Regions from separate parts of the Methylobacterium sp. 1A genome, predicted to be linked through region 3. Evidence: predicted binding sites of a transcription regulator. Region 3 holds the regulator's gene; each other region holds the start of a gene.
The links. The regulator PhoB, encoded in region 3, activates phosphate uptake and scavenging genes when phosphate is short. The targets are predictions, from matches to a motif close to TGTCATNNANCTGTCAT.

Region 1 (9,494 bases), on a different contig from region 3:
CGCTCGGGCTTCCGCGACGCGGGCGGCTTCGTGACCGGCGCGGGCCCGGCGGGATCGCCACGGCGATGAACGCGACGTTCTGGGCCCAGCTCGACGCCCGCATCGCGCGTGAGCGCGGAGAACCGACGGAGCCGGCTCCGGGGGTCGCCGACGGCCCCCTCGTGGCCGACGCACCGAGCCCGGCGGCGCGTTCCGAAGCGTCCCCCGAACCCGATCCGGAGACGCCGTCGCGGCCGGTGGCGGACTGGAGCCAGATCCTCGACACCCTGTCGGCCGCGACCGTCGCGAAGCAGGCGCAGGATCAGCGCCTGCACCAGCAATCGACCGCCTGCGAGACGCTGGCCGCGGATCTGGAGGCCGCTCAGCAGGAGATCCGGACCCTGCGGGCGCTCCTGGAGGAGGCGCGGGCGCAGGCGGCGCGGCAGGTCCTCGAACGCGAGGCGGAAGCCGACCGGCGCGTCCGGGAGGCCGAGGCGCGGGCCGAGTCCGCCACCCTGCGGGCGGCGGCGGCCGAGGACTGGCTCAAACGGATCGAGCAGGCGAGCCGGGATCTGCTGCCCGACGGACGGCACGCGGCCGCCTGAGGCCGGGAGCGCCAGCCACGAATCAGCCGCGGCCTGCCGAGGCGGGTCGGCTCAGGCGGCGCGCTCGCCCGGCACGCCGAGGCCGATGGAGCGCGCCAGCGCGGACCGGCGCTCGGCATATTCCTGCGCGACCATCGGATAGTCGGCCGGCAGACCGTAGCGCTCGCGGTAGCTCTGCGGGTGCAGGCCGTGGGCCGTGAGATGGCGCTTGAGCGTCTTGTAGCGGCGCCCGTCGATGAAGCTCACGATGCCGTCGGGCCGGATCGAGCTGCGGATCTGCGCGGCGGAAGGCCGGTCGCGCAGCGCGTCCGTGTCCCCCGCCGCCTCGATCGACGCCGCCCCGTTGGTGGCCAGCGCGGTGATGGCGTCGTGACACTGCGCGATCAGGGTCGGGAGGTCGGCGGTCGGAACCCGATTGTTCGATACGTAGGCAGCGACGAGCCCTGCCGTCAGCACGATATTGGATTGGGGGCTGACGAGGGTCGAATCGGACACGTTATGGGCTCCTGACAAGGTCGAGAACCCTCATAAGTTGGTCCGCGCCGTTGCGCTTGCCTGAAAGCGTGCTACCGTTTTCCCGAGCGCGCGCGGCGAAGCATGAATACAAGAATTTACGATGAGGACTTTGTTCTCGACGGCGGATTTCAAGCCGAAAGACAGTTTCCGCCTCTGGCGTGAGACGATCTTCGAGCGGATCGTGCCGGTCGAACTTACGCCTGCCGTGGCGCACGCTTTCACCGGCACGCTGGAGGCCGCGGAGGTCGGGCCGCTGCTGATCACGCGCGTGACGCAGAGCGCCGTCACCACCGTCGCGACCCCGGACACGATCCGTCGGCACGGCAAGTACGAGACCCTGAACGTCGCCATCACGCTCAAGGGCCGCGTGTTCAGCGCGCAGGACGACCGCACCGCGATCCAGAATCCCGGCGACATCGTCGTGATGGACCGTCGGCCGGCGACGATGGCCTCCGACGTCGACACGCAGACGCTGTTCGTCGAGCTGCCGCGCGCGGCCCTGGAGCGCGCCCTCGGCTCGACGCGCCGGTTCACGTGCCTCACGATCGGCGCGGATCAAGTCGGCACGTCGATGGTCACGACCTTTTTCCAGGAACTGGTCCGCAACGCGGAGCGCCTGACGCCGGACATGTCGAACCGCATGGCGTCGGTCGGCGTCGATCTCATCGTCGCGAGCATCGCGGAACGCCTCGCGCACGAGACCCCCAAGAACATCCAGGGCGTCCTGATCTTCCAGCGCGCGCTGGCCCACATCGAGGCCCATCTCGGCGACCTGAACCTCGACCCCGCCCGGCTCGCGGCGGCCGTCGGCGTGTCGCTGCGCCACCTCCAGGCCCTGTTCCGCGAGCAGGACCGCAACATCGCCGACTGGATCTGGCGGCGGCGGCTGGAGACCGCCGCGCAGCGTCTCGCCGATCCCGGCTTCGCCCATCTGGCCGTCGGTGAGCTGGCCTACAGCTGCGGCTTCTGCACCCAGAGCCATTTCAGCCGCCGCTTCAAGGACAGCTACGGGATCTCGCCGAGCGAGTACCGGTGGCGCAACCGCGGCGCGGACCAGCTCGCCGGCTGACGTGACGTCCGGCTACTGCAGGACGGCGCCCGCGGTGTTCGCGCGGATCCATCCCGGAGCGAGGATGTCGCCGCCCTCGGTGATGATCCAGGGATTGGCATCCTCGGCGTCGATCGCCGCGACCGCGGCGGCGAGGGCAGCCCGCAGCGTCGGGAAACTGTGCGACACGGCCACCCGGGCCGGCGCGTAGCCCGGCCAGAGGGTCAGTTCGGCGGGTCGGTCGAGATCGGTCGGCAGCATGGGTCGTGCGGGGCTGGAGGGGCACGTCGCCTGGGCCGCGGGCGTGCGGGGAAGCGGACGGAGAGCAGGCGCGCTCAGGCGGCCTTCGGCTTCGGCCGGGGCACGCGCACCTCGACCATCTGGCCGGTCATCGGGTTGAGGATCAGCATGTCAGAACGTCTCCGGTGGACCTGCCCGTAGAACGCCCGCCGATCGCGCCCGGATCGGGGCGGTCGGCGCAATTGTGCGGTTTGGGTAAACCGATCGTTCACCGTGAAGGCGCGCCGTTCATCCGCGCCGTCTCCGCCTCAGATTACAACCGGGCGTCGTGTGGTCGGAGGCCGGCACACCTACCGTTTTAGGCGTAGGATCCGACGCGCGTCGTCGTGATGGCCGAGCCGCGGGCATACAAAAGCCCGCCACGGCAGGACCGGGCGGGCGGAGTGGCGGCATAGGGTCGGGAGGTTCGCCGTGGCGGCGACCTGCCATCCCGCCCATGACGGCCGCATGACAGCGGTATGCCAGCGCGATGAAAGCGGCATGCCAGCCCCACGAATATCGCGCGACCGTCGCGCGACAGGCGGCCGATCCGGTCAGACCCGCTCCGGCTCCGCCAGCAGGATGGCGGCGCGGATGGCGGCCCGGCGCAGCCCGGCATCGGCCCAGGGCTGATCGATCAGCGTCCGGGCGAAGGGATGCGAGGCCACCGCGGCCGCGGGGTCGATGCGGAAGCCGTCCCCGAACGCCACCGAACCGGGCGTGGGATCGGCCAGATAGGCGTCGACGACGGCCGAGACGTCGTCATCGACGATATCCAGGGTCGTGAACAGGTCGAGAGTCATGGGGCGCTTCGCCATGGCGGCGCTATAGCCGCGCCACCGCGACAGGATCACGACTCCCGCGCCGTCTCCGCGCCGCGATCAGAACGCGGCCGGAACGATCATCGCGGTGGGGACCGGGCCGCGCACGTAGTCCGCGTGCCGCAGGCGCTCGGGCAGATGGACCGCCGGGTGCTCCACGCTGCCGTAGGGGATCTGTTCGAGCAGGTGGCTGATACAGTTCAGGCGGGCCCGTCGCTTGTCGACCGCCTCGACCACCCACCAGGGCGCCTCGGGGATATGGGTCCGCGCCAGCATGTCCTCCTTGGCCCGGGTGTAGTCCTCCCAGCGGCGCCGCGACTCGACGTCCATGGGCGACAGCTTCCACTGCTTGAGCGGATCGTGGATCCGCATCCGGAAGCGGAATTCCTGCTCGGCATCGGTGATCGAGAACCAGTATTTTACCAGGACGATGCCGGAGCGCACCAGCATGCGCTCGAATTCGGGGACCGACCGGAAGAACTCCTCGACCTCCGCCTCGGTGCAGAAGCCCATGACCCGCTCGACGCCGGCGCGGTTGTACCAGGAGCGGTCGAACAGCACGATCTCGCCGCCGGCGGGCAGATGGGAGACGTAGCGCTGGAAATACCATTGCGTCCGCTCGCGCTCGCTCGGGGCGGGCAAGGCGGCGACGCGGCAGACGCGGGGATTGAGGCGCTGGGTGATCCGCTTGATCACGCCGCCCTTGCCGGCCGAGTCGCGGCCCTCGAACAGCACGACCACGCGCAGTTTCCGGTCCTGCACCCAGTCCTGGAGCCGGACCAGCTCGTGCTGCAGCCGGAGCAGCGCGCGGAAATAGACCTTGCGGTCGAGATGATCGGGCGGCGCGCCGCCGAGCTCGGCCGCGAGCCGGTCGAGGCGATCCTCCTCGAGCCCGAGTTCCAGCTCCTCGTCGTAGCTGTCGGCGAGGTCACGCCGGATCGCCTCCAGGGTGGCATCCGCGTTGGCATTCAAGGTGGCATTCAAGGTAGCATCCGGGGCAGAGCTGTCGTCGGGCCGCATCGCCGGTTCTCCTGCGCGTCGCGGGGCCGACCTAGAGCAGCGTTCCGTGACACGCCTGAGAAAGCGCCGCGCCCGCGGCGGCCGATCCCATGTCGCGCCCGTGATCGTTCCGTCATACGGTTCCGCCACCGATCGGGGCGACCGGAGATGCGTCATGGCTGGAGAAGCGAAGAGGGCCGGGCCGAAGCGCCGGCAGGACGACCCCGATCCGGCGCGCGCCGAGGGCGAGAAGGTCGGCGCGCGCATCGATGCCGCCTTCGAGAAGCTCGCCGGGAAGCTGCGCGCCCGCGCCGACAGGGCCCGCGCCAAGCTCGACGCGGCGACGAAGGCCGAGAAGCGGGCGGTGCTGCTGCGCCGCTACGAACTCTACGCGGACGCGGCGGCCTATCTCGAGGAGCGGCTCGTCGATCGCGGAGGGCGATCCGCGTGATCTCCATCGACCCGGCCGGGCGCGGCGCCGCCCGACGCAGCTGACGGCGAGGATCCCATGTTCGACGCGACCAAGATGCTCGCCGACGCCCTCGGCGAGCACCTGGCCCTGACCTACCAGCGGACCTTCGGCAGCCGGGAGCCGCGCTACGCCGAGATCATCGAGGCCGCGGCGCGCCTGACGATCGAGCGGATCGTCGGGAGCGACGCCCTCTACCATGACGGCGACCACACGGCCCTCGTCACCCTGGTCGCCCAGGACATCCTCCGCGGCCGCTTCCTGCAGCAGGGCATCACGCCCGAGGACTGGCTGCACATGATCCTGGCCGCCCTCTACCACGACATCGGCTACGTGCGCGGCGTCTGCGCCGGAGACCGGCTGCAGGCCTTCGTCATCGACGCGCAGGGCACGACCGTCAGCCTGCCCCGGGGCGCCTCTGACGCGGCGCTGGCACCCTACCACGTGGAGCGCTCGAAGCTGGCCGTGCAGGAGCGCTTCGGCACGCACGATCTCGTCGACGCGTCCCGGGTCATCCGGGCGATCGAGCTGACCCGCTTCCCGGTCCCCGAGGACGATTCCCATCGCGAGACCGGGACCGAGGCCGGGCTGCTGCGGGCGGCCGACCTGATCGGTCAGCTCGGCGACCCGCTCTACCCGCGCAAATTGAACGCCCTGTTCCACGAATTCGCCGAGATCGGCGTCAACGCGGAACTCGGCTACGACAGCCCGGCCGACCTCGCGGAGCGCTACCCGTCGTTCTTCTGGGGCAAGATCGAGCCCGTGATCGGGGACGCGATCCGGTTCCTCGACCTCACGGTCGAGGGGCGGGGCTGGGTCGCGAACCTCTACGCCCACGTCTTCGCCATCGAGCACGACCGCCGGCGCATGGGCCCGCATCCCGGGCCGGGCCCTCTCTGAGGCGGCGCGGCGGCCTCAGGCGGCCGCGACGAGCCTGGTCACGGCCCGGACCAGCTCCGCCGCCACGAAGGGCTTCTCCAGGATGGGCCGGCTCGCCTCGGCCGGGGCGCCGGTGACCCGCACGTCGCCGGTGGCGAACAGGTGCGGCACGCCGAGGACGCCGAGACGCTCGGCGACCGGATAGACGCTGTTCCCGTCGCCCAGATTCACGTCGAGCACCGCGGCGTGGGGCGTCTGCTCGGCGATCAGGTCCAGGGCGAGATCCGCGCGCGGGACCGGGCCGATCACCTCGGCCCCGGCGCTGTGCAACCAGCGCTTGACCTCGCTCGCGATGAGATACTCGTCCTCGACGACGAGGACGCGGCACCCGGACAGGGGCGGAACAGCCTCGGGCACGATCCCCTCCCATCGGCGCGCGACGATCCGAGAATAACCGCGCGACACGACCGGAGGTTCGCGCCGTTCGCATGATCCGCCACGCACCCCGACGGCGCGGGACCGCGCCGGCCCGCGCGGCGGGTCGATCAGCCCCCTGGCCGAGCCGGGGCGTCGGGCGGGAAGAAGCGGTTGGCCGGCCGCGCGAGGCCGAGATGGTCGCGCAGCGTCGTCCCCGCGTAGTCCCGGCGGAACAGCCCGCGCCGCTGCAGCTCCGGCACCAGCCGGTCGACCACGTCGTCGAGACCCTCGGGCACGAACGGGAACATCACGTTGAAGCCGTCGCAGGCGCGGGTCTCCAGCCACTCCTCCATCCGGTCGGCCACCTGCGCGGGCGTGCCGACCATCTGCAGGCCGCCGTAGCCGCCGACCTTGCGGGCGAGTTCCCGCACGGTCGCGCCGGTGCGCCGGGCGTAGTCGACGATCTGGGCCTGCCCGCTCTTGCTGGCGTTGCTCTCGGGGAGCTCCGGGAGCGGCGCGTCGAGGTCGAAGCCCGTCGCGTCGACGCCGAGCCGGACCGAGAGGTTGGCGAGGCCGCTGTCGGGATGGACGAGGTCGTCGAGGCGCGCCTTCTTGGCCTGCGCCTCGTCCTCCGTCTCGCCCAGGACGATGAAGCAGCCGGGCAGGATCTTGAGCTGGTCCGGGTCGCGCCCCGCCGCCGGCATCCGCCCCTTCACGTCGGCGTAGAAGGTCCGCGCCGCCTCCAGTGTCGAGGCCGCGCCGAACACCATCTCGGCGGTCTCGGCGGCGATCTGCTTGCCGGCCTCGGAGGCGCCGGCCTGGACGATCACCGGCCAGCCCTGCACCGGCCGGGCGACGTTGAGCGGCCCCTTCACCTTCAGGAATTCGCCGCGGTGGTCGAGGACGCGCATCTTCGCCGGGTCGAAGAACAGGCCGCTCTCCGGATCCATCGTGAAGGCGTCGTCGGCGAAGGAATCCCACAGGCCGGTCACCACGTCGAAGAACTCGCGCGCCCGGGCGTAGCGGGTGGCGTGCTCCAGATGCGCGTCGCGGCCGAAGTTCAGGGCCTCGTCCGGGTTGCCGGAGGTGACGAGGTTCCAGCCGGCCCGCCCCCTCGAGATGTGGTCGAGCGAGGCGAACTTGCGGGCGACGTGGTAGGGCTCGTTGTAGGTTGTCGACGCGGTGGCGATCAGGCCGATCCGCTCGGTGAGCACGGCGAGCGCCGGCAGCAGGGTCAGCGGGTCGTACGACGTCACGGTGGCCGAGCGGCGGAGCGCCGCCACCGGCATGTTCATCACCGCGAGGTGGTCGGCCATGAAGAACGCGTCGAATTTCGCGGCCTCCAGCCGCCGGGCGAAGTGCGCCAGGTGCTCGAAGTTGAAGTTCGCGTCCGGATAGCCGCCCGGATAGCGCCACCACGCGGTGTGGATGCCGACTGGGCGCATGAAGGCGCCGAGATGCAGCTGGCGGTCCCGGCTCATCGCTGCCGTCTCCGGTCTCTCACGGATGCTTGTGGATCGGGTCGACCCAGTACACCGTCTCGGGCGCCTCGGCGGCCTCGACGTCGGGCAGGTTGACCACCACCGCCTCGTTGTCGGAGCGCACCAGCACGCAGTGCAGCGGCTCGTCGGTCGAGGCGTTGATCTCCTGGTGCGGCACGAAGGGCGGCACGAAGATGAAGTCGCCCGGCCCGGCCTCGGCGACGTATTCGAGCCTGTCGCCCCAGCGCATCCGGGCGCGGCCCGAGACCACGTAGATCACGCTCTCCAGTTCGCCGTGATGGTGCACGCCGGTCTTGGCGTCGGGCTGGATCGCCACCGTGCCGGCCCAGATCTTCTGGGCGCCGACCCGGGCGGCGTTGATCGCGGCCTGCCGGTACATGCCGGGCGTCTGCGCGGTGTTGGCGTCGAGCCGGTCGCCGGGGATCACCCGAACGCCGTCGTGCTTCCAGCGCTCGGACGCCCCGTGATCGTGGGCGTGATCGTGGGCGTGGCCATGATCGTGGCTGTGGCCGTGGTCGTCGCCGTGGTCGTGCATGTCGGGTCCTCCCGCGCCATCATTGCACGGCGGCGGCGGTTTGCGAGACGCTCGTGTCGAGGATCGCCTCGGCCCGCGGCGCGCGGGCCTTCGGGATCAGCCCGGCGCGGACGTAGAGATCGATGTTGCGCTGCTCGTCGGCGATCACGGACGCGTCGATCGGGACGGCCCGGTAGGCCGCGCGGCCGAACCAGCGCAGCGGCACCGCCTCCGGCAGGCCGATGAGCTTCGACCAGACGGACGCGTAGGGCGCCGGATCCTTCAGGGCCCAGGCCCGGGCGCGGGCGAGGCGCGCGCCGAAATCGGCGAGCAGCGCCCGCTTGGTCCGGATCGCGTCGTCGCTCGCCACCGCGAAGGTCAGGCCCGGGGTGATGCCGTTGCCGTCGCGGATCACCCGGACGAGGCCGGCGAGCTCCGCCGTGGAGGTGTAGGGCTCCCAGGTCGCCCAGGCGTCGACCGCCCTGGAAGCCAGCGCGATCTTGGCGTCGGCCGGCGGCAGGAAGCTGAAGGTCACGCTGTCGGCGGGCAGGCCCGCCTCCTCCAGCGCCGCCAGGACCACTTGATGGCCGATCGAGCCGCGGTTCGTCGCGACGCGCTTGCCCTTCAGGTCCGCCACGGTGCGGAGGGGCGATTCCTTGAGCACCAGGATCGCCAGCCCGTCCTGCCGGTTGCGGAAGGCCAGGAACGCCTTCACCGGCACCCCGGCGGCCGCCGCGAAGGTGAAGGGCGCGTCGCCGACGCCGCCCGCGTCGATCGCGCCGGCGTTCAGCGCCTCGAGCAGGGGCGCGGCCGCCGGGAACTCGCTCCAGTCGAGCCGGTAGGGCAGCCCGTCGAGCACGCCGGCCGCCTCCATCAGCGCGCGGGCGTTGCCGCGCTGGTCGCCGACCCGCAGCACCTCCTGCGCGTGCGCCGGCCGGACCGCCAGGAGCGCCAGGAGGGCGAGGATGACGGCGCGCATCAGGCGGCCTCGGCGGCGCCGCGGCGCCCGAGGGCGTCCCGGACGGCGGGCAGCAGCGCCCGGCCGTACTGGAGCGCGTCCTCCAGCGGGTCGAAGCCGCGGATCAGGAAGGTCCGCACGCCCAGGTCGTGATAGTCGAGCAGGGCGTCGGCGACCTGCTCGGGGGTGCCGACCAGGGCGGTCGAGTTGCCCGCCGCGCCGGTCTCGGCCGCGATGGCGGTGAACAGGCGCTTGTCGTGGCGCGGCCCCGCGGCCGCCGCCGCGAGGAGTCGTCTCGAGCCCTCGTTCTGCGGCGTCGCCGCCGGGCCGAGGCCCTTGGCGGCCCGGACGGCCCGGGTCCGGGCCAGGATGTCCTCGGCGCGCTCCCAGGCCCGCGCCTCGGTCTCGGCGAGGATCGGCCGGACCGACAGGCTGAAGCGCGGCGCCCGCCCGTGGGCCGCGGCCGCCGCCCGCACCCGGCCGATCAGCTCGGCGACCTGCGCGTGGG
Region 2 (9,494 bases), 2.1 Mb from region 3:
GAGACGCTCGCCTGCCTGCACGAGGCGGTGGTGCGGCACGATCCGGCCCGGGTGGTGGCGCTGGGCGATTCCTTCCACGACGCCCGCGGTCCCGAGCGCATGGAGCCGGGCGACCGCGCCCTGGTGGCGGCCCTGCAGGAGGGCCGGGACTGGGTCTGGATCGCCGGCAACCACGACGCGGCCGTGAACGAGGGCGTCGGCGGCCGCTACGCGGACGCACTGACGCTCGGCGGCCTCGTCCTGCGCCACGAGCCGAGCCCGGAGCCCGTGCCCGGCGAGATCGCCGGCCACCTCCATCCCTGCGGGAAGGTGGCGATGCGCGGGCGGGCGGTGCGCCGCCGCTGCTTCGTCACGGACGGCACCCGCCTCGTCATGCCGGCCTTCGGCGCCTACGCCGGCGGCCTGAACGTCCGCGACCGGGCGATCGAGAGCCTGTTCCCCGACGGCTTCACCGCCCATCTCCTCGGGGACGGGCGGGTCTTCGCCATCGGCCGGGCGCAGCTCGCCCGGGACTGAGTCGCCCGATCAGGCCGTCTTCATGAACCGGATCACGCTCTCCGACAGGCTCGTCGAGTGGCCGGCGAGGCTCTCGGCGATGCCCTGGACCGTCTGGGCGAGCTGACCGGTGGCGTTGGCGGCCTCGGAGACGCCGCCGATATTGCCCGCCATCTCGTGGGTCGAGACCGCCTGCTCCTCGACGGCGCTCGCCATCGCCAGGGTGAGCTTGGACAGTTCGTCCACCGCGGCCGTGATCATCTCGATGGCGCCGACCGCGTCGCCGGTCGCGCTCTGGATCGCCGAGACCTGTTGCGTGATCTCGCCGGTCGCCTTGGCGGTCTGCTCGGCGAGCGCCTTCACCTCGGAGGCCACCACGGCGAAGCCGCGCCCGGCGGCGCCCGCGCGGGCCGCCTCGATGGTGGCGTTCAGGGCGAGCAGGTTGGTCTGGTCGGCGATCGACTTGATCATGCCCACCACCGCGTCGACCTTGCGGGCGTTCTCGGCGAGCTGGCGCATGGTCGCGTCGGTGGTCCCCGCCTGGGCGGCGATCTGCTGCGCGCGCTCCGAGACCCGCCCGACCTGGCCGGAGATCTCTTGGATCGCGCCGTTCATCTGCTCGGAGTTCGACGCGACCGACGACGCCTTGTGGCGCGCGGATTCGGCCGACTGCATCAGGCCCACGGCCGAGCTCTGCATCTCCTGGATGGCGGAGCCGACGGCCTCGACGACCCGCTTGACGTCGGTCTCCATGTTCACCTGCGCGGTGACGACCGCCCAGGTCAGCATCGGGCCGAGGTACTGGCCCTTCTCGTCGTTCACGGCCGTGACCCGTAGGTTGAGGGTCTCGGGCCCGACCTTGATCTTGGTGCTGTGCGGCAGCCGGCTCGCGTCGGCCAGCATCGTGCGCTGGTGGCTGGGGTTCTTGTGGAAGATGTCGAACGAGCGGCCGAGCATGTCGTCGACCTTCACCGGCAGGTGCTGGTCGATCGTGCCGAGGGTCTTGCGCGACGTGGCGTTCATGTAGTCGATCTTGAAGTTGTCCTTCAGATCGGCCGTCATGACCGCCACGGGAACGTTGTCGATCATCGTCAGGAGCCGGTTGATCTCCTTCTTCTTCGCCGAGATGTCCGCGGCGAACTTAACGACCTTGATCGGCTTGCCGCGCGCGTCGAGGACAGGATTGTACGTCGCCTCGAGCCAGACCGAGTCGCCCTCCTTGTCGAGGCGCAGGAACTCGCCCGTGACGTACTGGCCGTCCTTCAGCTTGCTCCAGAACGCCGCGTAATCGGCGGACTCGGCGTAGCTCTTGTCCACGAAGATGCGGTGATGGCGTTTCTGGACATCGCTGAGGCCGTATTTCATCAATCGCAGGAAGTTCTCGTTCGCGTGAAGGACCGTTCCGTCCATCGAGAACTCGATGATCGCCAGCGAGCGGTCGAGCGCGTCGATCTTGGCCTGGGCTTCATTGAAAACAGTGCGATTGAACATGGTACGGCTCGCGTTCCCCCGGCGTGGGGTGTAGCCTCACAGCGTTAATGAATCCCTTATTCTGGCATTCGTCCAGTTTAAGAGTTGCCTGACGGAAATCGAATGCTTGTAGCGCCGCGCCCTCTGTGCGTCCGTAACCGGACCGACGCCATCGTCGAGATTGCATTCAAATATAAACTCAGTCAGGGCCGAAGCATACTTACGAATATCAGAACCAGCCGCGCATGCGAAAGTATACGATCGGCGCGACCGCGCTGATGAGGATCAGGCCGAGCGCGTAGGGATATCCGAGCGCCCAATCCAGCTCGGGCATGTGCTTGAAATTCATGCCGTAGATCGACGCGATCAGCGTCGGCGGGACGCCGACCACTGAGACGACGGTGAGGACGCGGAAGACGTTGTTCTGCTCGATGGTGATCAGGCCGAGGGCCGCGTCGAGCAGGAACTGCACGTTCTCGGCGAGCCGCGTCTCGAACTCGTCGAGGGATTCGATGTCCCGCTTGATCGTCTCGAAGCGCGCATCCTCCGGCAGGCCGAGGCTGTCGCAGGCCGCGGCGACGAACGGGATGATCCGTTCGAGCCCGAGCAGGCTCGACCGGATCTTGCCCAGAACCTTCCCGCGGTTGCTGATGCCGCGCAGGATCCGGCGCAGGGCGAGGTCGCGGCGCCGGGGCGGCGGGCTCTCCAGGCGCCGCCGCTCGGCACCGCGGACGTCGAAGTCGAAGATGCGGGTCGAGAGCGTGTCGAGCTCGGAGCCCATATCCTCGAGGGCGTCGGCGAGGCTGTCGACCAGTTCCTCCAGCACGACGAGGAAGATCTCGCTCGGCGTCGTGCTGCCGTCGCCGTCGGCGATACGCTTGGCGGACGCCTCGATGGCGCGCAGGTCGTGGAAGCGGATCGTGACGAGGTGATCCTTGGTCAGCAGGAAGCCCAGCGGCTTCAGCTGCGACGCGCTCTGCTCGAACGTGATCATCGGGGTCGAGAGCGAGAGGCCGCCCTTGACCCGGCGCAGGCGGCTCGACGTCTCGACCTCCGAGAGCGCCGCCCGCGACGGCACCCGCAGGCCGGTCGCGGCCTCGACCGCCGCAGCCTCTTCCGGCGTGGGGTCGTTCAGGTCGAGCCACACGGTGTCGCGCGCGATCGGGCCGCCGGGTCGCAGCGCCACCGGGCCTTCGGGTCCGTGCAGGCTCAACATGAGAGCGCGTTATCCATGAGGGGGAACGGGGCCGCCGGCGCGTCATCGCACCGTCGCGCGGGGGTGCGACAGCCTTGACTCGGAACCCGCCCGCGCCTATCTCGCGGCCGTCTTTGGCACTCGCCGAGACAGAGTGCTAACAGTCGAGTTTGCGAGCGGTCCCGCCGGCCGCATCAACGCCAACTCAAGACCTGAAGCAAGAGGGCAGCTCATGAAGTTCCGTCCGCTGCACGACCGCGTGGTCGTCCGTCGCATCGAAGGCGAAGAGAAGACCAAGGGCGGCATCATCATCCCGGACACCGCCAAGGAGAAGCCGCAGGAGGGCGAGGTCGTCGCCGTCGGTCCCGGCGCCCGCGACGAGGCCGGCCGCGTCAACGCGCTCGACGTGAAGGCTGGCGACCGCGTCCTGTTCGGCAAGTGGTCCGGCACCGAGGTCAAGATCGACGGTCAGGACCTCCTGATCATGAAGGAATCCGACATCATGGGCGTCGTCGCCGCCTGATCGGGTCACCCGCCATCGCCCTTTGAGGCCGTCCCGGCCTTGGGGTTCAACAACCAGCTAAGAGGCACACAATGGCAGCGAAAGACGTTCGTTTCTCCGCCGACGCCCGCGATAAGATGCTGCGCGGCGTCGACATCCTCGCCGACGCGGTGAAGGTGACGCTCGGCCCGAAGGGCCGCAACGTCGTGATCGAGAAGAGCTTCGGCGCCCCGCGCATCACCAAGGACGGTGTGACGGTCGCCAAGGAGATCGAGCTCGCCGACAAGTTCGAGAACATGGGCGCCCAGATGGTGCGCGAAGTGGCCTCGAAGACCAACGACATCGCGGGTGACGGCACCACCACCGCGACCGTGCTGGCCCAGGCCATCGTCCGCGAGGGCGCCAAGTACGTCGCCGCCGGCATCAACCCGATGGACCTGAAGCGCGGCATCGACCTCGCCACCCAGGCCGCTGTGAAGGACATCATCGCGCGCGCCAAGAAGGTCTCGACCTCCGACGAGGTCGCCCAGGTCGGCACGATCTCCGCCAACGGCGACAAGGAGATCGGCGAGATGATCGCCCACGCCATGCAGAAGGTGGGCAACGAGGGCGTGATCACGGTCGAGGAGGCCAAGACGGCCGAGACCGAGCTCGACGTCGTCGAGGGCATGCAGTTCGACCGCGGCTACCTCTCTCCGTACTTCATCACGAACGCGGAGAAGATGGTCGCCGAGCTCGAGGACCCCTACATCCTCATCCACGAGAAGAAGCTCTCGTCGCTCCAGGCCATGCTGCCGGTGCTCGAGGCCGTCGTTCAGACCGGCAAGCCGCTCCTGATCATCGCCGAGGACATCGAGGGCGAGGCTCTGGCCACCCTCGTCGTCAACAAGCTCCGCGGCGGCCTCAAGGTCGCGGCCGTCAAGGCGCCGGGCTTCGGTGACCGCCGCAAGGCGATGCTCGAGGACATCGCGATCCTGACCAAGGGCCAGATGATCGCCGAGGACCTCGGCATCAAGCTCGAGAACGTGACGCTCCCCATGCTCGGTCGCGCCAAGCGCGTGCGCATCGAGAAGGAGAACACCACGATCATCGACGGCGTCGGCGAGAAGTCCGACATCGAGGGCCGCATCTCGCAGATCAAGGCGCAGATCGAGGAGACCACCTCGGACTACGACCGCGAGAAGCTCCAGGAGCGCCTGGCCAAGCTCGCGGGCGGCGTCGCGGTGATCCGCGTCGGCGGCGCGACCGAGGTCGAGGTGAAGGAGAAGAAGGACCGCGTCGACGACGCCCTCAACGCCACCCGCGCGGCGGTCGAGGAAGGCATCGTCCCGGGCGGCGGCACCGCGCTGCTGCGCGCCAAGAAGGCGGTCGCCGAGCTGAAGTCCGAGATCCCGGACGTGCAGGCCGGCATCAAGATCGTCCTGAAGGCGCTCGAGGCCCCGCTCCGCCAGATCGCCCAGAACGCGGGCGTGGAAGGCTCGATCGTGGTCGGCAAGATCACCGACAACACCTCCTCGGAGACCTTCGGCTTCAACGCCCAGACCGAAGAGTACGTCGACATGATCCAGGCCGGCATCGTCGACCCGGCCAAGGTGGTGCGCACCGCCCTGCAGGACGCGGCCTCGGTCGCCGGCCTGCTGGTGACCACCGAGGCGATGGTCGCCGACGCGCCGAAGAAGGATAGCCCTGCTCCGGCCATGCCGGGCGGCGGCATGGGCGGCATGGACTTCTAAGTCCGAGCCATCCGCTGAGACGAAGGAAGGGGGTCGCCGCGAGGCGGCCCCTTTTCTCTTGGCGCCGGCCTGCCGCGGTGGCCCGCGGGGCGCAGGTCGGTCAGAGGCCGCGACGCGACGCTTCGGCCGCGAGGCGCGCCCGCACGGTGGCGATCAAGGATTGCCGGACGTGCTCCGTCGCCTGGAACGGGATATCGAAGTTCAGGCTGTGGTAGATCAGGGATCGGATGCTGTCCTGATCGGGATCGTCCGCGCCTGTCTGCATGAAGTCGAGGATCCAGGCATGGATCGCCGCGTGGTCGGACGTGTCGGGATCCGCGGCGAGGACCAAGTGGCCGCCGTGAATCCAGTCATCGCGCTGGGTTGCGGACACTTCGTCCGATGCAGGCATGACCTCACCTCGCGGCTCTGCCCGGTGCGGCCGGGACGATAGAGTTTTCGCGCGCGCCGATCCCGTTCTCCACCAGCGACCGCGGAGCTTCGACGCCGCGTCACCTGTACGTCGGCGCCTCGCCCGGCCGCGATGTGGCGCGGCGGTCCGGGCGGTGGGCGATCAACAAAAAACGGGACGGCTCGCGCCGTCCCGTTCAGGGGCCTAATTATCGGCCAAGGAAGATCGAAGCCAGTCGCTGGAGCAGGCCCCGCGGTGCGGGCGGAGGCTCGCTCTGCCCAGGACCGTCCCCGATCTAAGCGTTGGCGGCGAAGGGGTGCTGCGCCGAGTTGCGCTGCTCGGTGACCGTCGAGGCCTTCGGCTCGCCGTTCACGGCGCGCTGGATCGACAGCTTGGTGGCCTCGTAATTGTACTTCTGGATCTTGGCGTCGTCGGCCGCCTCCCAGTGGATGAACACGCCGACCAGGATGTACAGGTCGTCGGCCTCGTCCGCCGGGATGATGCCCTCGGCCACCGCGTCCTGCACGGCCTTGGCAACGCCGTGCTGGGCCGGGCCGAACATCTGGACGGCCTGACGGGCGTCGTTGATGGTGACCTTGTTGAACATCAGAGTGTTCGGCTTGCACGGCAGGTTCGGCGCGATGACCGCGAGCAGGCTGGTGAAGCCGTGCTTGTTGTTCACGAGGCCGTTGCAGAAAGCCGTCTCGGCCGGCGAACCGCGCGGTCCGATGATGAGGTCGATGTGGGCGACCTCGTTGCCGTCGCCGACGAGCGCTTCGCCGACCTGAACCTTGGTGATCTTCGCCATTCGGTGTCTCTCCCTGGATTCCGAAATAGAGCCGCGCGCCGGGCGGTGCCGCGGCCGGGAAGCCATCCTTGTTATCGGCGCCCGACCATGCCGGCCGAGCCGGTTGGGCCGAGCCGGTTGGGCCGGACAGCGCGGCGGACCCTACAGCGGGCCCCTGCGGCTCACAACCCGCGCAAGGCCCTGACACGAAGGAATTTCCATCCGCCCGGCGCTATGGACACCGGATCGTGCACGCGGCTCAGGCCAGCCGGGCGCCGGCGCCCGCGAGCGCGTCCCAGAACAGCGTCGCGACGGTGAAATCCGCGCTCGTGCCGGGATTGATCGACCGCGCCTTCAGCGACGCGTCGAGGGCCAGGAGCGCGTCGACCGGCCGCGCGGCGAGGTCGATCCCGGCGAGTGCCGCCTCGACTTCCCGGCGGACGACCTCGGCCGCGGCCGCGCCGTGCTTGCGCGCGACGTGGCTGTCCGGGACGGCGCGCAGGAAGGCGAGGTGGATCGCGGTCGTGCACCAGGTCGGGTCGAGCCCGGCGGCGCGGGCCTCGCGCAGGGCCGCGAGCCCGATCGCCGGCACGTCCGCGAACCCCGTGACGTAGGCGCGGGCGATCCGGTCCCGGTCGGCGGCCTCCGCCATGGCGTCGCGCAGGGCGCCGGGCGCCGCCTCGGCGACGTCGTGCCGGGCGGCCTCGCCGAGGCCGCCCGGATTCGCGCGGCGGATGCCCGCGAAGACGGCCTCCGAATCCGTGCCGTCCAGCGTGTCGAGCACCGCAGCGACGGTCCGGTTCTCCTCGGCCGCGACCGCGAGCGGCGCGCAGAGCAGCAGGATGCCGAGATTGGTGTTCTGGCCCACCGCCGCCACCGTGGCGGCGACGCCGTCGCGGACCCGCGCCCCGACGCCCGTGCCCGGCCGGGCCAGGGGCGGGGCCGAGACGTCGGCGCTCGTGACGAAATCCGCCAGCACCATGCGGTGGCCGGGCGCGTAGGCGTGGACGTTGCCGGGCTTGAGGGCGTCGAGCTCCGCGAGGCAGGCCGCCCGGTAGAGCGTGCCGATCAGCGCCGCGTCGAGGCCGGCCCCGCTCATGCCACCACGAGCCGGGGGCGGCTGGCGCCGCGGGCCGCGGCGAGGAAGCCGCGCACCACCGCGGCGGCGATGTCGGCCTCGCAGACGGTCTGGAGCCCCGACCAGGCCGGCATGGAATTGACCTCGAGGACCGAGAACCCGCCCTCCCCGTCCTCGACGAGGTCGACGCCGGAATAGTCGACCCCGACCGCGGCGGCCGCCGCCTCGGCCAGCTCGGCGGCGGCGCGCGGCATCGCCCAGGGCAGCGGCCGGCCGCCCCTGTGGACGTTGGTGATCCAGCCGTCGCCCTCGCGGATCATGCCGGCGATCGCCCGGCCGTCGCAGACGAACACCCGGTAGTCGCGCCACAGGCCGTCCCGACGCGGCACGTAGCGCTGGAGGTAGTACACCCGGGCCACCGCCTCCTCGTCGGGCAGGTCCTCCGGGCGCTCGATCAGGGCGAGCCCCTCCCCCTGCGAGCCGAACAGCGGCTTCAGGACCAGCGGCGCGCCCGGCCGCGCCTCGGCGGCGACCAGGGCCGCGGCCGCCTCGCGCTTCGAGAACACCCAGGTCGCCGGGGTCGGCAGGCCGGCCCGGTCGATCAGAAGCGAGGTCGCCGCCTTGTCGACCGAGCGCTCGATCGCGGTCGGCGCGTTCCAGACGGTGACCCCCGCGGCGACCAGGGCGTGCAGCACGCCGAGCCGCATCGTCGTCGCCTCGAAGGTGCCGCCCGCGATGGTCCGCATCAGGACGCCGTCCGGCAGAGCGTCGGCGAAGCCCGGCACGCGCAGCGGCTCGCCGCCGCCCGTGACCACCGCCACGTCGGCGAGGGAGAACAGCACCGGCTCCACGCCGCTCGCGCGCAGGGCCGCGAGCAGGCGGTTCTTGTGCCAGGTGCCGTTATCGGCCGCGAGCCCGATGCGCATGGGGGTCCTGATGGGGTCCTGATCGTCACGGGGCCGCCCGCCTCCGGGGCGGCCCGAGGTTCTGTCGCTCGGTGGATCGGACTGGGGTCCCCGCCGCGCGGGAGGGGCGCCCCGCGTGCCCTCAGGCGAAGGACGCGTCGACCAGCGTCGGCTCCAGGCGGCCGCCGCGGTAGGTGGCGCCGGAGCGCACCGACGTGACGATCGCCTCGGCCGGCGAGAACAGGGCGCCGTCGATCTTGTAGAAGTCGCCGTTCACCCGCGCGAAGATGTCGGCGAAGGGCGCGCCGTGGTCGCTCGAGGTCGTGGAGGGCAATTGCTCGGCGAGCTGCTTCGCGTCGGCATCGTCGGCGTCCACGAAGAGCTGGACCCGGCCGCCGTAGATGATCGCGTCGTTGGTCCGGCCCATCGCCTTGATGAAGTCCGGGTGCGGCGGCGACAGCGGCGCCGAGCCGATCCCGTCCACGATGGCGTGCAGGTCGAAGCCGACCGTGTGGGCCTTGTGGAGGGCAACCTCCAGGACGCGGGCCACGACCTGCGTGGAGCCGGCGAGGCTCTGGGTCGGCGCGAAGATGAAGGTCAGGTCCTCGGGCTTGAGGCCGGAGGCCTCCGCGACCTTGGCGACGACGCTCTCGGGCGGGCCGCCGGCCGCCTCCAGTACGAGGGCGGTCTTGGTGGCGGAATCGCGGAAGCCGAGTTCCTGGTACAGCTCCTCGACGGCCGCTACCGCGCGGCCCGGGCCCGAGCCGAGGGCGAAGAAGCCCGAATCCCCGGTCTCGTCCGCGAGGCTCCAGCCCGCGTACTGGCTGCCGAGGCAGGCGAGCACCGGGTCGGCGGAATGGACCGTCACCGAGTACGGCCAGGACGCGATCGGCCCGCTCGGCGCGATCGTGACGGTGCCGAGGCCGCCGAGGCAGATC
Region 3 (9,494 bases):
GGCCTATCGCAAGGAGACCGGCTCGGGCCTCAACTACCAGTCGATCGGCTCCGGCGGCGGCATCAAGCAGATCCAGGCCAAGACGGTCGATTTCGGCGCCACCGACGCGCCCCTGAAGCCCGAGCAGCTGGCCAAGGACGGCCTCGTCCAGTTCCCGACCGTGATGGGCGGCGTCGTGCCGGTGGTGAACATCCCCGGGATCGAGCCCGGCAAGCTGAAGCTCACCGGCGACGTGCTGGCCGACATCTACGCCGGCAAGATCGCGAAGTGGAGCGATCCGCGCATCGCCAAGCTCAATGACGGGCTGAAGCTGCCCGACGCCAACATCACCCCGGTCTACCGCTCCGACGCGTCGGGCACGACCAACATCTTCACCACCTACCTGTCCCAGGTCTCCGAGCCCTGGAAGAAGGAGTACGGCGCGGCCACGACGATCTCCTGGCCGGTCGGTCAGGGCGGCAAGGGCAACGAGGGCGTGACCGCCACCGTCAAGCAGGTTCCGAACGCCATCGGCTACGTCGAGTCGGCCTACGCCAAGCAGAACAAGCTCTCCTACGCCCTGCTGCAGAACAAGGCCGGCCAGTACCCGCAGCCCGACGACAAGGCGTTCCAGGCCGCGGCGGCGAGCGCCGACTGGAAGGCGACCCCGGGCTTCGGCATCTCGCTGACCAACCAGCCGGGCGAGGCGGCGTGGCCGATCACGGCGGCGACCTTCATCCTGGTCCACAAGGACGCCGCCGACCCGGCCAAGTCCGCCGCCGTGCTCAAGTTCTTCGACTGGGCCTACAAGAACGGCGACACGCTCGCCACCGACCTCGACTACGTCCCGCTGCCGGACAACGTCGTCGAACTGATCCACCAGGAGTGGAAGGACGTGAAGGGCAAGGACGGCAAGCCTGTCCTCAACATGTGAGCGTGACGGGGAGGGGGTGAGAACCTCCTCCCTCGCTTCCGGGAACGCACCGCGCTACCACGCCCCCCTTCGCAGAGAACCGCGGATGCCCGCTTTGACCGAATCGATCGCCCTCGGCCGAACCCGTTCCGCGACCGCGCGGAAGGCGCCGAGCCGGAGCCTCGACACGCTGTTCCGGACCTGCTCGTACGGCGCGGCCCTGCTGGTGCTGCTCGTGCTCGCCGGCATCCTCGGCTCGATCCTGTACGGCGGCTGGCCCGCCTTCCGCGAGTTCGGCTTCGGCTTCCTGACCTCCAGCGCCTGGAACGTCGGGACCGAGCAGTACGGCGCCCTGGTCGCGGTGATCGGGACCGTCGCCTCCGCCTTCCTGGCCCTGCTGATCGGCGTGCCCGTCTCGCTGGGCATCGCGGTCTACCTCACCCAGCTCTGCCCGGGCTGGGCCCGCAAGCCGGTCGCCATGACGATCGAGCTGCTCGCGGCCGTGCCGAGCATCATCTACGGCATGTGGGGCCTGTTCGTGTTCGCGCCGCTCCTCGCGCGCTACGTCCAGATCCCGGTCTCGAACCTCGTGGAGGGCATGCCGATCGTCGGCACGCTGTTCTACGCCCGGGTGCCGTCGGGCGTCGGCGTCTTCACCGCCGGGATCATCCTGGCGATCATGATCGTGCCGTTCATCGCCTCGATCGCCCGCGATATGCTCGACCAGATCCCGACCGTGCTGCGCGAGAGCGCCTACGGCATCGGCTGCACCACCTGGGAGGTCGTGCGCCACGTGCTGGTGCCGCAGGCGGCCGTCTCGATCATCGGCGCGATCATGCTCGGCCTCGGCCGGGCGCTCGGCGAGACGATGGCGGTGACCTTCGTGGTCGGCAACGCCAACCGGCTCTCCGCCTCGATCTTCGACCCCAGCTCGACCATCGCGTCGCGCATCGCCAACGAGTTCAACGAGGCGGACGGCCTCCAGCTGAACGCGCTGATGGCTCTGGGCTGCATCCTGTTCGTGATCACCTTCGTGGTGCTCATCATCGCCCGGCTGCTGACGCGCCGCGTCCAGGCCGCCTGAGGAGCACGCGCGATGGTTTCCTCCAGCACGATCGCCGCCACCGCCCAGCGCCGCCCCGGCCGGGTCCGCCAGGGGCGCCGCGTCGCCGACCGGACCCTGCGCGTCGCCTGCGCCGCCGCGACGGTGGTCGGCGCCCTGGTTCTCGGCTCGATCCTGGTGATGCTAATCGTCCAGGGCGTGCGCGGCTTCACGCCGACCCTGTTCACCAACCCGACCCCGGGCCCGGGCTCCGAGGGCGGCGGCATCGCCAACGCCATCCTGGGCAGCCTCGTGCTGACCGGGATCGGCATCCTGATCGCGACGCCGGTCGGCGTCATGGCCGGGACCTTCCTGGCCGAGTACGGGCGCGGCTCGAAGCTGGCGGCCCTGATCCGCTTCCTCAACGACGTCCTGCTCTCGGCGCCGTCGATCCTGATCGGCCTGTTCGTCTACACGCTGATGGTGCGGCCGATGGGCACCTACTCGGGCTGGGCCGGCGGCGTGGCGCTGGCGATCATCGCCGTGCCGGTGATCGTTCGCACTACCGAGGACATGCTGCGCCTCGTGCCCGGCACCCTGCGGGAGGCCGGCGCGGCGCTCGGCGCGCCGCCCTCGACGGTGATCATGAGCGTGACCTGGCGGGCGGCCTCGGCCGGCATCGTCACCGGCATCATCCTGGCCCTCGCCCGCATCGCCGGCGAGACCGCGCCGCTGCTGTTCACCGCGCTCAACAACAATTCTTGGTTCTCGGCCAACCTGATGGGCGGCGTCGCGAACCTGCCGGTGATGATCTACCAGTTCGCCCTCTCGCCCTACCCGAACTGGCAGGGCCTGGCCTGGGCGGGCGCGCTCCTGATCACCACCACCATCCTGGCGCTGTCGATCATCGCGCGCCTCGTGATCAAGCCGCAGGCCTCGCGCTGAGCCCCCTTTCGAGGACACGACGATGAACGCCGCCTCCGCGATCCCGACGGTCGAGCTGAACCGCAACCGCGCCGAAGAGGGCGGCCCCGTGCGGATCGCCGTCAAGGACCTGAACTTCTACTACGGCAGCTTCCACGGGTTGAAGGACGTCAACCTCAACTTCCACGACCGGCAGGTGACGGCGCTGATCGGCCCCTCGGGCTGCGGCAAGTCCACCCTGCTGCGCTGCTTCAACCGGATCTACAGCCTCTACCCGGAGCAGCGGGCGGAGGGCGAGATCCTGCTCGACGGCGAGAACATCCTCAGCCCCTCCGTCGACCTGAACGAGCTGCGCTCGCGCATCGGCATGGTGTTTCAGAAGCCGACGCCGTTCCCGATGTCGATCTACGACAACGTGGCCTTCGGCCTGCGCCTCTACGAGAAGCTGCCGAAATCCGAGCTCGACGGCCGGATCGAGGAATCCCTGCGCAAGGCCGCCCTCTGGGACGAGGTGAAGGACAAGCTCCGGCAGCCCGGGACCGGCCTGTCGGGCGGCCAGCAGCAGCGCCTGTGCATCGCCCGGACGGTGGCGCAGAAGCCGGAGGTGATCCTGTTCGACGAGCCGACCTCGGCCCTCGACCCGATCTCGACCGGCCGCATCGAGGAGCTGATCGAGCAGCTGCGCGACGAGTTCACCATCGTGATCGTCACCCACAACATGCAGCAGGCGGCGCGCATCTCGCAGTTCACCGCCTTCATGTATCTGGGGCAGCTCGTCGAGTTCGGTCCGACCAACCGGATGTTCATGAACCCGACGGAACGCCGCACGCAGGACTACATCACCGGCCGCTTCGGCTAGTCTGCCGGGCCGCTCCGGTCCCGGGACCGCCGCTCGCGTCTCCGGCGCCCCGGCGGGTCCCGCAAGCCTCCCGGAGGGCCGTCCCCGGGACCCCATCGAAGGATCTGCCATGCCCGGCCATATCGTCACCTCCTACGACACCGACCTGGAGAACCTGCGTCGCTCGATCTCGGAGATGGGCGGCGTCGCCGAGAAGATGACCGCGGAGGCGACCGACGCCCTCGTGCGTCGGGACGACACGCTCGCCCAGGCGGTGATCCTCGCCGACAAGCGGCTCGACGCGCTGCAGCGGGACATCGAGGAGCGCGCCGTGCTGCTGATCGCCCGCCGCCAGCCCCTGGCCATCGACCTGCGCGAGACCATCTCGGCGATCCGCGTCTCCGGCGATCTGGAGCGGATCGGCGACCTCGCCAAGAACGTCGCCAAGCGCGTGGTGGCGATCTCCGACCAGGCGCCGGCCCAGAAGATCGTGCTCGGCGTGCGCCACATGAGCGACCTCGCCGAGGGTCAGCTGAAGGACGTGCTCGACGCCTACGGGAGCCGCGACGTCCAGGCGGCCCACGACGTCTGGGAGCGCGACGGCGAGATCGACGCCCTGTACAATTCCCTGTTCCGCGAGCTCCTGACCTACATGATGGAGGATCCGCGCAACATCTCGTTCTGCACGCATCTCCTGTTCTGCGCGAAGAACGTCGAGCGCATCGGCGACCACACCACCAACATCGCCGAGACGATCCACTACCTCGCCACGGGCGAGACGCTGGCGGGTGACCGGCCGAAGAACGACGCGTCGAACTACGCGACCGTGGACGGCGTGCAGGCGCCGTGAGGCGCCGACCCCGGCGCCTTCCTGTGGGCGCGGCCGGGGTCACTCTCCGTGCGGGTTGAGGCGGGGCGGCGCCTCCTGCACCATCCGGGGACCGCCCGCAGAACGAGTCTTCGAACGTGAGCATGCAAGTCCTGATCGTCGAGGACGAGGAGGCCCTGAGCACGCTGCTCCGCTACAACCTGGAGGCCGAGGGCTTCCTGGTGGATTCGGCGGCGCGCGGCGACGACGCCGAGCTGCTCCTCGCGGAGCGGATCCCGGACCTCGTCCTGCTCGACTGGATGCTGCCCGGCCTCTCGGGGATCGAGCTGTGCCGCCGGATCCGGGCGCGCCGGGAGACCGAGCGCCTGCCGGTGATCATGCTCACCGCCCGGGGCGAGGAGGGCGACCGCGTCCGCGGGCTCGGCACGGGCGCCGACGACTACATCGTCAAGCCGTTCTCGGTCCCGGAGCTGCTGGCCCGGATCCGCGCGCTCCTGCGCCGGGCCAAGCCCGCCCACGTCTCGGACCGGCTGGCGGCCGGCGACCTGGAACTCGACCGCACCGGCCACCGCGTCCGCCGCGGCGGCGAGGAGCTGCATCTGGGCCCCACGGAGTTCCGGCTCCTGGAATTCCTGATGCTGGCGCCGGGCCGGGTCTTCTCCCGCGAGCAGCTCCTCGACGGGGTGTGGGGCCACGACGTCTACATCGACGAGCGCACCGTCGACGTCCATGTCGGGCGGCTGCGCAAGGCGCTGAACGGCCCGCGCCAGACCGACCCGATCCGCACGGTCCGGGGCTCGGGCTACGCCTTCGACGAGACCTTCTCGCTGGAGGCCTGAGGCGGCCTCACGGGCCGTCCGGATAGGACTTCGCTCCGGCGCGCCGTCATCGCGAGCGGAGCGAAGACGGTGGGACGGGCCCGCGAAGATTCGCGCGTCCCGGCCTCCAGGGACTCAGCGCGCCAGCGCCGCGCTCCGGCCCGAGGCGGCCGGCACCGCCTCCAGCGCCGCCAGGACCGTCCCCTCGGTGAGGATCTGCGGCAGCACCTGGGACTCTCCCGTCCCGGTATAGAGCAGGTAGAGCGGGACGCCGCTGCGCCCGTGCTTCTCCAGGAGGCGGGTGATCTCGGGGTTCTGGTTGGTCCAGTCGCCCTTCATGTAGGTCACGCCGCGCTCGGCCATCGCGGCCCGCACGGCCTTGGTGTTGAGCGAGGTCGCCTCGTTGACCGCGCAGGTGATGCACCACGCGGCGGTCATGTCCACGAAGACGGGGCGGTGCGCGTCGACCAGGGCGTCGAGGCGCGCCTGCGTGAACGGCTCGATCCCGTCGGCGGCGGCCTGCGCGGCCGGCGCGGCGCGGTCCCGGGGCAGGGTGACGGCGAGGGCCCCGACGGCGATCAGCGCCAGCGCGGCGGCGGCCTGCGCGACCCGGCCGGCCCGCGGCGGGGCGGCGCGGCCGTGCTCCCAGGCCCAGGCGGCGAAGCCCACGAGGACGAGGCCGATCAGCGCCGCCAGCAGCCCGCGCGGGTCGACCTGCTGCGCCAGCACCCAGATCAGCCACGCCACGGTGGCGTAGACCGGGAAGGCCAGCACCTGCTTGAGGGTCTCCATCCAGGCGCCCGGCCGCGGCAGCGCCCGCAGGGCCGGCGGCCAGAGGGTCAGGAGCAGGAAGGGCAGGGCGAGGCCGAGGCCGAGGCTCGCGAAGACGGCGAGCGCCACGCCGGCGCTCTGGGTCAGCGCGAAGCCCACCGCCGAGCCCATGAACGGCGCCGTGCAAGGCGTCGCCACCAGGGTCGCGAGCACGCCGGTGAAGAACGAGCCGCTCAGGCCGCCGCGCCGGGTGAGGCCGTCGCCGAGGCCGGCGAGCCGGCCGCCGACATGGACCGCGCCCGAGAGGCTCAGGCCCATCGCGAACAGCAGGTAGGCGAGCCCCGCCACGATGGCGGGCGACTGGAGCTGGAACCCCCAGCCGATCGCGGCCCCGCCGCTCTTCAGGCCGATCAGCGCGGCGGCGAGCGCCAGGAAGCTCGCCAGGACGCCGGCCGTGTAGGCGAGGCCGTGGAGCCGCAGCCGGGCCGGCCCCTCGCCCGCGTGCCGCACGAGGCCGAGCACCTTGATCGACAGGACCGGGAAGACGCAGGGCATCAGATTGAGGATCAGGCCGCCGAGGAAGGCGAAGGCCGCGGCGGTCGCCAGCGTCAGCGCGTCGAAGTCGGCGGCGGCCGGCGCGGTCGCGGGCGGCGCGGTCGCGGCCGGCGCCGCGGCGGCCGGGAGGACCGGCTCGTCGCCGTACGCGAAGGCGAGCCGGCGGGTCCCGGCGGCGTCGACCTCCTCGACCGTCAGGACGCCGGGCAGCGCGGCAGGCACCGGGTCGGTCGGGCTGCTCCGGGCGAGGGTCAGGTGCAGGCCGGTCTCGTCGACGGTCATCACCTGCGCGGCGGCGTTGTCGATCGCGGTCTCGGCGTAGGGGAAGTACGCGGCGTTCCGGACCGCCTCGGGCTTGAGGCCGGCCGCGGCGAAATCGAGGCGCAGGGTGTCGCCCTGGCTCGACAGGCTCAGGGGCCAGAGCGCCGGCACGGGGAGCGCGGCGCGGGCGCGGGCGAACAGCGCGGCGTTGGCCGGGTCCGGCTCGGCCTTGCCGACCGACAGTGTCAGGGCGAGATCGGCCGAGCCGGGCACGCACTCGGTCTCGCAGACGAGGTAAGTCAGCTTGGCCTGGATCCGCACCGGGTCGGCCGGGTCGAGGCTCGGCGGCGGCGTCACCGGGACGAGGAGCGTGACCTCGCCCTCGTAGCCGTAGTTCATGAGGGTCGCGATCGGGATGCGCTCCGGCGCCGGCCACCGGATCGCGCCGGCGTTGAAGCCGGCCGGCAGGGTCCAGGTCACCTCCGGGGGCAGGCCGGAATCGCCCGGGTTGCGCCAGTAGACGTGCCAGCCGGGCTTGACCTGCATCCGCACCGCCAGCGTGAAGAGCTGCGCGCCGGCAACGGCGGCCGGCTCGGCCACGAGGCTCGCGCGCACGAGGTCCGCGGGCGTGCGGAACCCCTGTGCCGCGGCGGCCGAGAGGCTCGCGGCGAGGGCCAGGATCAGGAGGGCGAGGCGGCGGATCATGCTGTCCCTTCGCGCGCGGGGCGGTCGCGGTTTCACGCGCGGCGTGTCGGGCTCGGCGCGGGCGTTTCCATGGCGTCCGGTCTTACCATGGCGTCGGGTCTTACCATGGACCGCGTCCGGGATCCCCTGCGGCCGGCTCACCCCTCGAGCGGCGCCGTCGCCCGCTCGAGCCAGTCGCGCGTCGCGGTGTCGAGCCCGGGCGCCAGGGTCTCACGGACCCTCGCATGATAGGCGTCGATCCAGGCCCGCTCCCCGGGTTCGAGCAGGTCCGGCCGGATCAGCCGGCGGTCGTAGGGAGCGAGCGTCAGCGTCTCGAAGCCGAGCATCGGGCGCTCCCCGCCCGCGATCGCGCGGGCCTCGACCAGGACGAGGTTCTCGATCCGGATGCCGTAGGCGCCGCGGGCGTAGTAGCCCGGCTCGTTCGACAGGATCATGCCGGGCTCGAGCGCCACCGTGCCGGTCTTGGCGATCCGCTGCGGCCCCTCGTGCACCGACAGGAAGGCGCCGACGCCGTGACCGGTGCCGTGGTCGAAGTCGAGGCCCGCCTGCCAGAGCGGTGCCCGCGCGAAGGCGTCGATCTGGGCGCCGGTCGTGCCGACCGGGAACACCGCCCGGGCGATGGCGACGTGCCCCTTCAGCACCCGCGTGAACCGGTCGCGCATCTCCGGGCTCGGCGCGCCGACCGCGACCGTCCGGGTGATGTCGGTGGTGCCGTCCGGGTACTGCGCTCCCGAATCGATCAGGAACAGCTCGCCCGACTGGACCGCCCGGTCCGTAGCGCGGCTCACCCGGTAGTGGACGATCGCGCCGTTCGGTCCGGAACCCGAGATCGTGGGGAACGAGACCTCGCGCAGGTCGCCGCCGGCGGCCCGGAAATCCTCCAGGGCCTCGACGGCGGCGATCTCGGTGAGGCCGCCGGCCACGGCCGCACCGTCGAGCCAGGCGAGGAAGCGCACGACGCTCGCCCCGTCCCGGACATGGGCCGCGCGGGCGCCCGCGATCTCGGCGGCGTTCTTGACCGCCTTCATGCCGGTGATCGGGTCCTTGCCGACATCGGCCGTGCCGCCGGCGGCCTCGATCTTCTCCTTCAGGGCGACGGCGCCGGTCGCGGCGTCGAGGCGGACGCGCACGCCCGCCAGGGATGCCAGCCCGTCGTCCAGCTCCGCCCGCGGCAGGATCTCGGCGATCGGCGCGAGTGCGGCCCGCAAGGCCGGATCGACGTTCGGCGAGACGAGGAACAGCCGGGCCAGCCCCTCGCGCGGCAGGATGGCGTAGCCCAGCGCCAGGGGCGTATGGGCGACGTCGGACCCGCGCAGGTTGAAGGCCCAGGCCAGATTGTGCGGGTCGGAGATCACCAGGGCATCGCAGCCGCCCTCGGCGAGCGCCGCCCGGATCCGGGCGAGCTTGTCGGCGGACGCCTCGCCGCACAGCGCGTCCGGGTGGACCACCACCGGACCGGCCGGCGGCCGCGGCCGACCGGCCCAGACCGCGTCGACGAGGTTCGGCACCGCCCGCACGGTCCCGCCGGCGCGGGTCACGGCCCGCTCCAGGCGCGCCAGACCGTCCGGGGTGTGCAGCCAGGGATCGTAGCCGAGCACCTGATCCCGCCGCAGGTTGGCCCCGACCCAGGCCTCCGGCGTCGATTCGGCGAGCGGCACCACCGTGACGAGGCCAGTATCGACCTGCTCGGGCGCCTGCAGGGTGTAGCGCCCGTCGACGACCAGCGCCGCGGAGTCCATCAGGATGACGGCCGTCCCGGCCGAGCCGGTGAAGCCCGTGAGCCAGGCCAGCCGCTCGGCGTCGGCGGGAACGTATTCCGACTGGTGCTCGTCGGCCCGCGGCACGACGAAGCCGTCGAG

Region 1: a site for PhoB is predicted at 4,368-4,384, ahead of ppk2 (polyphosphate kinase 2). Genes of this name have one in related genera too.
Region 2: a site for PhoB is predicted at 3,222-3,238, ahead of ACX9MN_RS03160 (CorA family divalent cation transporter). Genes of this name have one in related genera too.

The regions. Positions count from the first base shown of each region.
Region 1 covers NZ_JBYQVE010000002.1:680,879-690,372, forward strand. The annotation lists gene ACX9MN_RS23535 (hypothetical protein) at 1-34, shown strand, start outside; gene ACX9MN_RS23540 (hypothetical protein) at 66-584, shown strand; gene ACX9MN_RS23545 (Ros/MucR family transcriptional regulator) at 636-1,079, opposite strand; gene ACX9MN_RS23550 (helix-turn-helix domain-containing protein) at 1,201-2,169, shown strand; gene ACX9MN_RS23555 (hypothetical protein) at 2,182-2,409, opposite strand; gene ACX9MN_RS23560 (hypothetical protein) at 2,982-3,230, opposite strand; gene ppk2 (polyphosphate kinase 2) at 3,309-4,268, opposite strand; gene ACX9MN_RS23570 (hypothetical protein) at 4,423-4,698, shown strand; gene ACX9MN_RS23575 (hypothetical protein) at 4,756-5,616, shown strand; gene ACX9MN_RS23580 (response regulator) at 5,632-6,012, opposite strand; gene ACX9MN_RS23585 (LLM class flavin-dependent oxidoreductase) at 6,141-7,493, opposite strand; gene ACX9MN_RS23590 (cupin domain-containing protein) at 7,513-8,049, opposite strand; gene ACX9MN_RS23595 (ABC transporter substrate-binding protein) at 8,069-9,007, opposite strand; gene ACX9MN_RS23600 (LLM class flavin-dependent oxidoreductase) at 9,007-9,494, opposite strand, start outside.
Region 2 covers NZ_JBYQVE010000001.1:648,870-658,363, forward strand. The annotation lists gene pdeM (ligase-associated DNA damage response endonuclease PdeM) at 1-516, shown strand, start outside; gene ACX9MN_RS03155 (methyl-accepting chemotaxis protein) at 526-1,986, opposite strand; gene ACX9MN_RS03160 (CorA family divalent cation transporter) at 2,195-3,181, opposite strand; gene groES (co-chaperone GroES) at 3,393-3,683, shown strand; gene groL (chaperonin GroEL) at 3,755-5,395, shown strand; gene ACX9MN_RS03175 (hypothetical protein) at 5,496-5,786, opposite strand; gene fae (5,6,7,8-tetrahydromethanopterin hydro-lyase) at 6,082-6,594, opposite strand; gene ACX9MN_RS03185 (triphosphoribosyl-dephospho-CoA synthase) at 6,833-7,672, opposite strand; gene ACX9MN_RS03190 (ATP-grasp domain-containing protein) at 7,669-8,577, opposite strand; gene mch (methenyltetrahydromethanopterin cyclohydrolase) at 8,699-9,494, opposite strand, start outside.
Region 3 covers NZ_JBYQVE010000001.1:2,758,447-2,767,940, forward strand. The annotation lists gene pstS (phosphate ABC transporter substrate-binding protein PstS) at 1-913, shown strand, start outside; gene pstC (phosphate ABC transporter permease subunit PstC) at 999-1,976, shown strand; gene pstA (phosphate ABC transporter permease PstA) at 1,989-2,879, shown strand; gene pstB (phosphate ABC transporter ATP-binding protein PstB) at 2,902-3,717, shown strand; gene phoU (phosphate signaling complex protein PhoU) at 3,827-4,546, shown strand; gene phoB (phosphate regulon transcriptional regulator PhoB) at 4,669-5,364, shown strand; gene ACX9MN_RS13495 (protein-disulfide reductase DsbD family protein) at 5,479-7,635, opposite strand; gene ACX9MN_RS13500 (aminopeptidase P family protein) at 7,773-9,494, opposite strand, start outside.